4 regions of the Bacillus sp. TCT6 genome follow, and region 3 is predicted to be linked to each of the others. Evidence: predicted binding sites of a transcription regulator. Region 3 holds the regulator's gene; each other region holds the start of a gene.
The links. Region 3 encodes LexA, which represses DNA repair genes until DNA is damaged. Its sites were predicted from a motif close to CGAACATATGTTCG; they were not measured.
Positions count from the first base shown of each region.

Region 1: recA (recombinase RecA) is a predicted target of LexA. The motif match lies at 1,470-1,483, and genes of this name have one in related genera.
Region 2: ruvA (Holliday junction DNA helicase RuvA) is a predicted target of LexA. The motif match lies at 1,646-1,659, and genes of this name have one in related genera.
Region 4: AC0ONG_RS10125 (YolD-like family protein) is a predicted target of LexA. The motif match lies at 1,919-1,932, and genes of this name have one in related genera.

Region 1 covers NZ_JBVYHX010000001.1:3,450,230-3,453,399, forward strand. Annotated here, with positions in the region: gene recA (recombinase RecA) at 368-1,399, opposite strand; gene AC0ONG_RS17415 (competence/damage-inducible protein A) at 1,544-2,782, opposite strand; gene pgsA (CDP-diacylglycerol--glycerol-3-phosphate 3-phosphatidyltransferase) at 2,803-3,170, opposite strand, start outside.
Region 2 covers NZ_JBVYHX010000001.1:4,077,759-4,080,928, forward strand. Annotated here, with positions in the region: gene ruvB (Holliday junction branch migration DNA helicase RuvB) at 1-952, opposite strand, end outside; gene ruvA (Holliday junction DNA helicase RuvA) at 958-1,575, opposite strand; gene AC0ONG_RS20830 (iron-hydroxamate ABC transporter substrate-binding protein) at 1,764-2,708, shown strand; gene AC0ONG_RS20835 (BofC C-terminal domain-containing protein) at 2,720-3,170, opposite strand, start outside.
Region 3 covers NZ_JBVYHX010000001.1:3,332,168-3,335,337, forward strand. Annotated here, with positions in the region: gene AC0ONG_RS16850 (bifunctional metallophosphatase/5'-nucleotidase) at 1-338, shown strand, start outside; gene AC0ONG_RS16855 (DUF896 domain-containing protein) at 378-617, opposite strand; gene AC0ONG_RS16860 (YneB family resolvase-like protein) at 663-1,319, opposite strand; gene lexA (transcriptional repressor LexA) at 1,461-2,081, shown strand; gene AC0ONG_RS16870 (DUF4097 family beta strand repeat-containing protein) at 2,172-2,975, opposite strand; gene AC0ONG_RS16875 (DUF1700 domain-containing protein) at 2,976-3,170, opposite strand, start outside.
Region 4 covers NZ_JBVYHX010000001.1:1,971,588-1,974,757, reverse strand. Annotated here, with positions in the region: gene AC0ONG_RS10145 (SDR family oxidoreductase) at 1-93, opposite strand, end outside; gene AC0ONG_RS10140 (hypothetical protein) at 236-436, opposite strand; gene AC0ONG_RS10135 (hypothetical protein) at 478-816, opposite strand; gene gerPF (spore germination protein GerPF) at 1,023-1,238, shown strand; gene AC0ONG_RS10125 (YolD-like family protein) at 1,447-1,782, opposite strand; gene AC0ONG_RS10120 (hypothetical protein) at 2,113-2,334, opposite strand; gene AC0ONG_RS10115 (hypothetical protein) at 2,289-2,519, opposite strand; gene AC0ONG_RS10110 (hypothetical protein) at 2,769-2,987, opposite strand.

The DNA of each region.
Region 1 (3,170 bases), 120 kb from region 3:
AAAATGTCATATTATTATTTCGGTAAGATTTAAACCTTACTCCGAATATTACTTCTCTTCTTGAGAAGAGTATATCGTATATAAGAAAAAATATACATTCTCATTGTATCTATCGTAATTTTCATTGTCAAGCGTTGTCTACTTTTACTTTCTTTACCTTCAGTCCTTAATGTTATCTGAATTTGAAAAATTGATAGCATACTATCCTGGAAAACCTTAGTAAATACCATTTTATTCCCTTAAAACGTATGAATATTCCTCTTTACACATCCCATTTGAGTCAAAAAAATATTTTAACCACTACGATAGATACCCCTTTAATAGAAGGTAAAAAAATAAAAGACACGGGACCCGTGTCTTTTATTTTTTAATCTTGAAGAGTTGCATCTTCCGTGTCTTCCACACCAGAATCTTCACCAATTCCGTGATGATCACGAACAAAGAAGGCAATTTCCTCTCTTAAGTCCGTATTCTCTTTTAAGAATTGCTTCGAATTTTCACGACCTTGTCCTAAACGTTCTTCATTATAAGAATACCAAGCACCGCTCTTTTGAACGATATCAAGCTCAGAAGCCATATCCAAGATTTCACCCTCTCTTGAAATACCTTCTCCGTACATAATATCAACTTCAGCAACACGGAATGGTGGCGCTACTTTATTTTTCACTACTTTTACTTTTGTTTTATTACCAACGATGTCGTTACCTTGCTTTAATTGCTCCGCACGACGCACTTCAAGACGGACAGTTGAATAGAATTTCAACGCACGACCACCTGGAGTTGTTTCTGGGTTTCCGAACATAACCCCAACTTTTTCACGAATTTGGTTAATAAAGATTGCAATTGTTTTTGATTTGTTGATTGCTCCTGAAAGCTTACGAAGTGCTTGTGACATTAAACGTGCTTGTAAACCTACGTGTGAGTCACCCATGTCGCCTTCAATCTCTGCTTTCGGTACAAGAGCTGCTACAGAGTCAATTACGATAATGTCAACCGCACCACTTCGTACAAGAGCTTCCGCGATTTCTAATCCTTGCTCCCCTGTATCAGGCTGTGATAATAGTAATTCATCTATGTTAACGCCTAATTTTTGTGCATATACAGGATCCATTGCGTGCTCCGCATCGATGAATGCTGCTTGTCCACCTTGACGTTGTACTTCTGCAATTGCATGTAATGAAACTGTCGTTTTACCTGAACTTTCAGGTCCGTAAATTTCGATAATACGGCCACGTGGGTATCCGCCTACCCCTAATGCCACATCAAGTGCTAAAGAACCACTTGAAATTGTAGAAATTCTACGTTCCGCTTGTTCTCCTAATTTCATAATTGAACCTTTACCAAATTGCTTCTCTATTTGTTTTAACGCCATATCTAATGCCGCTTGACGATCACTCATTCAAAATTCCTCCTTAACTGAATTGCTAATCTTATTATACCTATTTTCAATTCAATTTGCCAACAAAAATCGAACATTTATTCGATTTTTTTATTTTCCATTACATAAATACGTAATTTAACTATAAAAAAAGCTAGAAGAAACTTATATCTCTTCTAGCTTTTTATATAAATGATAAAATCCATATTTTGTCGAGCGTTCTCTAATTTGTTGACGACTTCCACTTAAATTAAGAGGAAAAACTGCAGTTTGTTCACCTTTAATCGCCAATCCAACAAATACTGTTCCTGGCTCTTTCTGTTCTGAAGCATCTGGCCCTGCTACCCCAGTGAAACTAATTCCGATATCCGCTTTTAATAAATCCTTAACATTTTCAGCAAGATAACGAGCACATTCTTTACTAACTGCACCATCAGTATGCAACACTTCTTCAGGCACACGCAATACATGTTGCTTCACATCATTATGATAACAAATGACACCGCCTTTAAATACAGAAGAAACACCAGCATTTTCAGTTACTTGATTTCCAAAAAGACCACCTGTTAAACTTTCTGCACATGCTAAAGTTAACCCTTTTCTCTTCAATAACTCGATTGCCTTATAATGCAAAAATTCTTGGTCATATCCGTAGAAAAATTCTCCTACCCTTTCTAAAATCAAATCTTCCACATGTTGAATTAGTTTCTCCGCTTCGCTAACATTTTGATGCTTAGCGGTTAAACGTAATGTCACTTCTCCATCATTTGCTAGCGGGGCGATTGTTGGGTTTGTTTGTCCATCAATTAAATCTTGAACTTTCACCTCTAATTGGGACTCCCCGATACCGAAGAAACGAAGCACACGGGAATAAATGTTTTCTCCTGTTGTAAAATTACGTAAAAAAGGCTCCACGTAACTTACATACATTGGTTTCATTTCTTTTGGCGGCCCTGGTAATAAAATATAAACTTTTCCGTTCTTATTTACCCCCATACCAGGCGCCATACCGTGGTCATTTGCAAATACTGTTGCTCCATTTAAGACGAGCGCTTGCTTTTTATTATTCTCCGTAAATTCACGGCCTGTACGCTTAAAGTAATTACTTATTAAGGCTAATGCCTTTTCATCATACACAAGCGCTTCATCTAAACTAGCCGCTATCGTTTCTTTCGTTAAATCATCTTTTGTCGGTCCTAATCCACCTGTAAAAATAAGTATATCAGCACGTTCTTCCGCAGCTTCAATCGCCTTTTGCAGTCGCTTATTATTATCACCAACAACAGTATGATAGTACACGTTAATTCCAATTGAAGCTAACTTTTCAGATAAAAACTGGGCATTTGTATTTGCAATTTGTCCAAGTAATAATTCAGTTCCAACCGCAATAATCTCAGCATTCATCCTAATTCCCCCATAAACTTCTATTTTGAGTTTACAAAAGCAGCTCTATTTTTCCAGAAATAATCCCATCCTGAAATAACAGTAAAGATTAATGCAATCCATATGAAGATATCAGCAACTGGAATATGGATTAAATTTAAAGGTACATCGTGTAATAAATATGCTGCAATCGCAATAATTTGTGTCCATGTCTTAATTTTCCCTAGCTGATTTGCCGCAACTACTTCCCCTGTTCCAGCAAGTACAAGACGTAAACCTGTTACAGCAAACTCACGACTGATAATTACAATAACAATCCAAGCCGGTACATATTGCATCTCTACCAATGTAATAAGTGCTGCTGAAACAAGTAATTTATCAGCTAATGGGTCAAGAAACTTTCCTAAAT
Region 2 (3,170 bases), 750 kb from region 3:
CAATTCGGCCCCTTGGCGTTCGTTGTAAAAAGCCAATTTGTAATAAATACGGCTCATACACATCTTCAATCGTATGAGATTCTTCTCCAATTGTTGCTGAAACCGTTTCTAATCCAACTGGACCACCACGGAATTTCTCAATAATACCAAGCAGTAATTTATGATCAATATGATCTAAACCTAATTTATCTACTTGCAGTAGCTCTAATGCCATTTGTGTAATTTCCATCGTAACCGTTCCGTTACCACGAACTTGCGCGAAATCACGTACACGTCTTAAAAGACGATTTGCAATACGAGGTGTACCACGAGCACGCCTTGCAATTTCTAGTGCAGCTAACGAATCAATTTCAACTTCGAATACTTCTGCTGTACGTTCAACAATCGCAGAAAGCTGATCTACTGTGTAATACTCTAACCTTGAAAGTACACCGAATCGGTCACGAAGCGGCGCTGATAATGCTCCGGCGCGTGTCGTTGCTCCAACTAATGTAAATGGCGGTAAATCTAGGCGTACAGAACGTGCTGAAGGCCCTTTTCCAATTACGATATCAAGGCAAAAGTCTTCCATTGCAGGATACAATACTTCTTCAATTGATCTATGCAAACGATGAATTTCATCAATAAATAATACATCTCCTGGCTGAAGCGCTGTTAATACAGCAGCTAAATCTCCTGGTCTTTCAATTGCCGGACCTGAAGTTGTTCTAACATTAACGCCCATTTCATTAGCAATAATATTCGCAAGCGTCGTTTTACCAAGACCTGGTGGTCCATATAAAAGCACATGATCTAACGTTTCTTCACGCATTTTCGCCGCTTCAATAAATACTTCTAAATTATGTTTCGCTTTATCTTGGCCAATATACTGACGGAGCGTCTGTGGCCGTAATGAATATTCTAAATCCGAATCTTCATATGCAGATTCCCCTGAAAGGAGACGTTCGTCCATTATACTCACCTCTTACCATTTAGTAAAAGACTAAGTGCCTTTTTAATATACTGATCCGTCGTTAATGATTCTTTTAATAACTCTGGTACAACGCGAGAAACTTCGCGTTCTGCGTATCCAAGTGCGCGCAGAGCTTCCAGTGCCTCATCAAGCTCAGCTGATGTACCTTTCTTCTCATCAAAACGTTCTGTGTCTGAGAATAAATCAACAAATGCATCTGGTACGACATCTGCTAGTTTTCCTTTTAAATCTAAAATCATTTGGCGTGCTGTTTTCTTTCCGACGCCTGGGAATTTCACTAAAAACTTCTCATCTTCATGCTCAATCGCTTGAACGACCTGTCCTGTTTGACCAGAAGCTAAAATTGCAAGAGCGCCTTTTGGCCCAATGCCAGACACGCCTAACAACTTTGTAAATAATAAACGCTCTTCACGTGTTTTAAACCCGTAAAGTGCCATAATATCTTCTCTCACATAATGATATGTATAGACACGGATTTCTTGCTTACTTCTTTGAAATACATACGGATTCGGTGTGAAAATTTGATAACCAATTCCATTATGATCAATTACGACATATTCCGGCCCTACATACTCCACGTAACCTGTAACATATTCAAACAAAATACGATCTCTCCCTCTTAAATCATGTATTCCATTTTAACATATTTAATGATAGAAAAGCGAGACTGCCCCAACAAATGTTCTCCACTTGAAACTTCTGTTATTTTCCATTGACAGAAAGGTTAAAGCACCTTAATATACAGAGGTCGATAATGATTATCAATACTAATTAAAGGGGTTACATCAGGATGAAACGTAAGCTATTTATTTTATTTACTATTATGCTTGTTGTTCTTTCTATCGTTGGCTGCTCTTCTCAAAAAGAAGAATCGAAAGCAAAAGAACAACCGAAAACAAAAGTTGTAAAACATGCTAAAGGTGAAGCAACAATTCCAGTAAATCCAAAGAGAATTGTTGACTTATCTGGATCAACAGAAGAACTATTACTTCTTGGACACAAACCTGTTGGTACAGCAAATACATATAAAGATAAAATCCAAAATCACTTAACAGATAAGTTAGATGGAGTAAAAGCAGTAGGTTGGTACTGGGCACCTAAAGTTGATTTAGAAGCTGTTACTGCTTTAAAACCAGACTTAATTATTTTAAACAACCGTCAATTAAAAATTTATGATCAACTAGAAAAGGTTGCACCTACAGTTGTTCTAGAAACAAACTTAGAAGACTGGCGTGGTAAATTTAAAGAAGTAGGTAAGCTATTTGGCGAAGAGAAGAAAGCAGACAAATGGATTGCAGACTACGATAAGAAAGCAGACTCTTTATCTAAAAAAATTAAAGAGAAAACAAAAGATGAGAACTTTATGTTCGTTGCAGTTACACCACAAAACTTCCGCGTATACGGCAGCTTCGGATACGGTGACATCATCTTTAATGACTTAAAACTTCCAGCAACAAAAGGTACAGATTTAAAACAAACAATGGCGCAAGTATCGCTAGAAGGTCTTGTTGCATTCCAACCTGATCAAATGTTTATTGTAAACTTTGGCGGCGAAGCTGATAAAGTTTACGAAGACTACAAAAACAGTGCCGTTTGGAAAGACAATAAAGCTGTGAAAAACAATCATGTATATGAAGTATCAAACGAAATCTTCAATACGAAAGCATTCAATCCAATCGGAAAAGATATGCTAATCGATGAAATCGCAAAAGAAATTTTAGCTAAGAATAAGTAAGAAAAAGCAGCTCACCATGAGCTGCTTTTTTTCTTATTTTGCACTGCGTATTGCTTCATTTTTTCAATCGTTCTCACAAAACCTTCTTTTGATTTAATCCGAATACCACGCTTCAATTTCGCACGCTCATAACTCTCAAGCTTTTTCATATCAATTTGGAAGAAGGAGTGAATCGCATTATCACTTTTCGGTACACCTTTGAAAATTTGTAATATCCCTTCCTCTGACACGCCAAAATAACCGCTCGTTTTTAATAACGGAGAAATATCATCAACTTTCTTTTGCAATACAATTTGTACATCATCACGATCAACGAGCTGCCATTCTTTATACTGCTGTAAAAACTTTTCTAAATCCACCACTTTTTCTGTAAGTATTTCCTCACTTACTTCTCCATCAACATACATACGCTCTAATAAAATTGTAACTTCGGGTTCTTTTTTCGTTACTTCTGGTACTGGC
Region 3 (3,170 bases):
GATCCATCATCGTAAGCCCTACCTACATAGAACCAAAACCACAACATTATAATTATGATATGTGGGAAGGGATTTCATATGTATTAAACATTTCAAAACCAATTGGTGAAAGAGTAGAATCTTTACAGCATAAAAGTGCTCCTCTTAATATGAATGACGAATATGACGTTGTAATGAATAATTATCGTGCAAGTGGCGGGGGAAATTTCTTTATGTTTCAAAACAAACCGATAGTAAAAGATATACCCACTGATATGTCTGAACTTATCGCTAATTATATATTGGAACATAGAACGATAGAAGCAACCGTTAATAACAACTGGAAAGTTATTAAATAAGGATTTTTACAAATAAAAAAGATGGGCTTCGCCCATCTTTTAATTTAATTTTGCATTATCTTGCTTTTTTAAAGCTTTTAATTTCGTCGGTGTAACATCTGTACCTTCTTCGTTAACAACTTTAATACCTTTAAGTTCGTTTAACATATTTTGACGAAATCCTTTTAAATATTGTTCACGTAGCGATTGACGCTCACGTTGCTCTTCTTCAGTTAAACCTTCAGCTTTTGCTTTTTTCGCTAAGAAGTTAATGCGTTCAACGAGTTCGTGATTAATCATCTCGAATCCCCCTTCTAATCAAAACTGATTATTATCATACAATAGTTACTCTTCTTTATCAAGCAATTGCTTCGTATACTCTACATATCTACGATGTACAGTCGCCTTTGAAACATTATGACCAAATCCACGTAGTGTTGCTGCAATTTCTTCAAACGTGAGTTCACTTTTTCGCAAACGTACAATTTCCTCAATTGGCACTTCTTTTTTCTCTCTTCCTACACTTAAATGACGATTTTTTAAATTATTTTCTGGACGATAACCTTTTTCTACTGCACGTTGCATACCTCGTTTAATTTTCAAGTTATGAATCTTCCTTTGATATTCTTCAACAATACCAATAATATCTAATACCATCGAATCAGAATCCGACAATTGTAATTCACCATTATGTGTATGTGTATATACTTTTATGCCTTCTTTATGTAAACAATGCATTAATGCAATCTTCGCATTCCCTCTACCAAGGCGCGTTTCATCTTGTATAAGTAACACATCAATTTGTTCGTCCCGAATTGTATCTAACACCTCTAATATACCGTCACGTTCAATTGTATACCCACTAGCCTGCTCTTCAATCACCTTCGTAACATTCATTTGATAGCGCTCAGCTAAATGCAATAATTCATCTTTTTGACGTAATAATGATGTTTCTTGCGCTTCTTTCGTTGTACTCACACGTGCATAAATAATTGCATTCATTTTGAACCCCTCTTTCTCCCTATCATTTCCCTATAGTGTAACATAAATCTGCCATTTGTTCGAACTTATGTTTGTAGAATGTTTTTTCACATGTTATACTTATTAATAAGAAAAATGAAAGAAAACGAGGTGTTAGAAAACATGGAAAAGTTAACGAAACGCCAGCAAGACATTCTCGACTTTATTAAGCTAAAAGTACAAGAAAAAGGATATCCACCTTCCGTACGTGAAATTGGTCAAGCAGTCGGCCTCGCTTCTAGTTCTACAGTGCACGGACATTTATCACGATTAGAAGAAAAAGGATACATTCGACGCGATCCAACAAAACCACGTGCCATTGAAATTTTAGGCGAAGACCGAATGGATACGGAAACACAATCTGTTATTCAAGTTCCAATTGTCGGAAAAGTTACTGCTGGTTTACCAATTACAGCGGTCGAAAGCGTAGAGGAACATTTCCCACTTCCAGCTAGCATTGTTTCCGGAGCAGACCAAGTGTTCATGTTACGTATTTCTGGAGATAGTATGATTGAAGCTGGTATTTTCGATGGAGATTTAGTTGTTGTTCGCCAACAACAGTCTGCATATAATGGTGAAATTGTAGTCGCTTTAACAGAAGATAACGAAGCAACTGTTAAACGTTTCTATAAAGAAAAAGACCATTTCCGTCTACAACCAGAAAACTCTTCATTAGAACCTATCATTTTAAAACAAGTGTCAGTTATCGGGAAAGTAATTGGCGTATATCGTGATTTACATTAAAAATAATAAAAAGAAGATAATTACCTTATTTATATACGGTAATTATCTTCTTTTTGTATTTTGATAGATTTCCATGCACTCTATTTCTTATTAACGAGTTTCAATCGTGACATCTCCAGCAGCCGTTTTACCGCTAATCTTTTTACTACCATTTCCAATTGTTACGTTATTATTTTCTTCATTAAAAATTGTTACATCTCCGGCAGCACTTTGCCCAGTAATTACCGCATCTTGTGGTTTTTCCGATAAAGTAATATCTATATCTCCCGCAGTTGAACTTGCTTCTAGATTATACTTAGAATCATGATCTTGAATATTTATTTCCCCACTTGTTGTTTTTGCGGTCACTTTCCCTATTACTTTTTTAAAGTTCACCTCACCAGCTTTTGTAGATCCCTCCACATTCTTAGACGTTACTTGTTTCAGCTCTACTTCTCCAGCAAGTGTTCTAACACTTACACTATCACTTTTCACATCACTCATTTCGATTTGTCCAGCAGATGAATTTACTTTTACATCTTGATAAGAGCGTTCGGGCACAAGGAGAGTCAATTTAGACGTTTGGAACCTAAAATCGTAAAAAGAAAAATCAAATGAAGCACCTTTTTCTCTTTCCCCAATAATTTTTAATGTGTCACCATCTTCTGCAATACGAATCTCTTGTTTACGTACATCTCCTGATTGCTTTACATAAAAAGAAGAGTCAGGAGATTTTTGGATAACAATATCTCCGGCATCTAACTTAACTTCTATATTTTTTAATGTTTCGTTTTTAATTACATCTTCTTTATCGCCTTTTTCAGCAGTTTGTACTGCTTTTTCATATGTTTGGGAAATTCCTATTACTCCAATAATGATACAAGCGATAGCGATTAAAAATAGTTTTTTCATCATTTACTCTCCTTTTATCATTTTGAAGTTCCATATTACGTATCGTACACACAATCTCTTAAACCACTTTGTACTATAAAAAGCGATAATACATAACAACAAACCTACTCCAACAAACGTTATACTAACGAAAAGATCCAACCATATAAAAGTACCCATAAATACTTTTCCAATAACGAAAAATGGTGTTACTACACT
Region 4 (3,170 bases), 1.4 Mb from region 3:
CCCTAATTCATGAAATCGATCAACCATCGCACGTCCTAACCCTTGTGTCACACCTGTAATAATTACAGACTTACCAATTTCTTTTCTCTTCATTTCGCTCATCCTCCTTCCCTATATATTACTCTCTTCATTTTTATTCAGCCATTTACTATAGTATCAACTCAACTCATACTTTAGTAATAGTTTTGATATTGCATACATAAACAAAAAAAGTAACCATCATGGTTACTTTTTGCTACCTATCTAAAAATTCATTGTTTATTTCATTATTGTTTTTACATTTCAACTTCTCTTTTCCACATTTCTCACACTGGTACATATAAACTACACCTAATGTACCTTTTTTAAAATCCTCATTATCCTGCATCTTAATAAAAATATATTTATGTTTACAATGCGATTCACCCAAATAATTTTTAAACCACTTTTTCAACACAACACATTCCACCTTTATGATAGAACCTTTATTTAGCTGCCTTATGACATACTTTTATTTAAATGTTCAATCTCATATTGCAATTTTTTAAATTGCTCAAAATGCATGGTAATAGATTGACTACTACCATAATCAACATTTTGTTTCACTAATATAACACCCGTATCATGAAAAAGCGCTTCAAGTTCTTTCCTAATAGAAACTTTCGCAATATGAGCTGTTTTAATTGCAGATAAAATTGCAATTTCATTAAACTTTAATTTTATTTCATTTGGACAAAATGCGTCTTCAACTAATATAACTTCATTACTATAAATTAGTGCAACAAGATTACTTGATTTGGCATCTGTTAAATCAACTTTTTTCATAATATCTTTCATTACATTTTGCCTCCTTTATTTTCATATATATTAATTATACAAATTTTTCAAAAAAATACTCAACTTTATTATATTAATTTTAACACACTTTTATTGAAATCCATGCTCCAAACGTTTTACTATCCCACAATTTTTATTGTATGAACCATCTGGACTATAACTCCATATAGTAATGTTAACAACTTATTATAAAGCAGGTGAAAATTATGCCATCAGTTGTAGGAAATTTAGTTGTACAAAATAGTAATGGTTCATTTAACTTAGGTGATTTCTACAACGTTTCTCCGAAAGAAAATACGAAAGCTTATAATGGCTCCGGCGCATCAAACGTTGGTTTTGTTGTTAATACTTTTAGCGGTGTTAGCGCGACCAATACATTTGATTCTGACCTTGCAGATCAAAACCAAGTGGGTACAGCCTAATCTTATGTTTAACCTTCTGTATAGAAAATTTTAATTTGTCTATACTATAATCAGGCTGTTTGACAGCTCTTGTTGATTTTGGAGTACCCTATCTTTTTCTCCCTTTCCCTGGGGCTCAGCAGCTAGCATGAAGCTAGCTGCTTTTTCTTGTATTATTTATTTCATAAATCAGAAATAAAAGAAGCTGCCATTTAATATTCAGCTTCTTTTACGTTATTTCAATAATATCCATAGCGTTAAATACGTAAGTTTTATAAAAGGCGTCTGTACAAATTACAATTTGTTTTACCGGATTAATATGTACAACTGTCATGTAGCTTGTTAATATGTAGCCATCTTCAAAATATGTTACCAATATTTCTTTCTCAGACAGTAATGAATTTAATAATTTATCAGAAATTCTCTCTTTTGCTTCATTTGTTAAAAGCGGTTTTTGTACTTTTAATTTCTCTCCAATAATCTTTCTCATATTTAAAAGTTGTTCGGATATTACTGTAAACGGAACCCACTCTCTTTCTTCTTTTTGTATCTTTACATCGTTCATTTTTTATCTCCTTGATCATTTATACATTTATTTAGTCATACTATCCCTTAGTTATTTTTAATACTCACTAAACTCGGATTTACTTCTAAATTATAATTAGGTTATCCCTCTAAGGAACATTAGTTCTTATTATACACGAACTTACGTTCTTTTGAGAAGAGCCATACTTATTATTTTTTAACAAAAAACACAATTTTATTTACCTCTATACTTTCTTTTTCCTTTATCAAATAAACTTCTCATTTCTTATGTAAAATGAAATACATATAACAACTAAAAAGCGACTTCACACAAAGTGAAATCGCCTTTTTCTAAAAAATATTTCAAATTTTATTTTTCTATCCTAACTAATGTTCTTTCTGGAATACATAATTCATCTATATTAAAATGATTTATTTTTAATTTCAATTCCCCTACTCGTTCCTTACCTTCATCACCAACCCAACAACTAAATAATTCGAAATAGTCTCCATCTTCCAAATAGCCTTCCATAATCTTGCATAAAGTTAAAAGTTTTTCTTTCGCTTCTTTTTTTCCTTTACGTTTTGCCACTCGACAAGTTCAATTCCCCAACTAGTTGAAACCTCATATGTGAAATTTGTTTGGAATTGATACTCTTGTACAATTTCAAGCATACTTTCATCTGAAAAACACGGTCCAAAAACAATTACATCATTAGAATCTGGAACCGTTAACTGAATTTCTACATTACAGCCTATGTAACTAGCTAAACTCATTTTATACTCCTCCAATATTCGTATAAAAAATACTTCATAGTATATTTATTCATATATAAAATCCCTACCCAAACAAAAAAGTTTTAAATTTTTTCGTTTATTAACCATCTATAACTGAAAACATATACTATGATGAACGAACTCACAAAGCATAAGAAAAGAGAACATTTACAACACTCTCTTTTCTTACATACTCTATGAAACTTTGCAAAACTGAATCAGTGATTTTTATTATTATATTATATTTTATTACATATACATAGGTTGTACTATTATATGTAACTCTCTCTCTGTATCCGATTTTTTCGGATGACGAAAATAATTAAGTTCGTACTTTAACACTTTATACTCAACCATCCCTATTTTAATCCCTTTCGTTTCTTTTAATATTGCTAATAAATCACTTATATTTTCATCATATGACTCAAAAATTTTCGCACCGCCCTCTCCCTGAAAGATTACTTTCATATATTCTCCCCACCTAATTTATTGATGTGGTAAATGACGCGTTTAAAACGATTCATTCTTTATCCTAAAATGTTCATACTAAAAAGAACATCCTTTCCAATCGAATGCTCAGTTTTTTACTAATTATCCATGTTAAATATTTATTCAAAAACATTATATGTACTATTTTTTAAATTAAGTTCG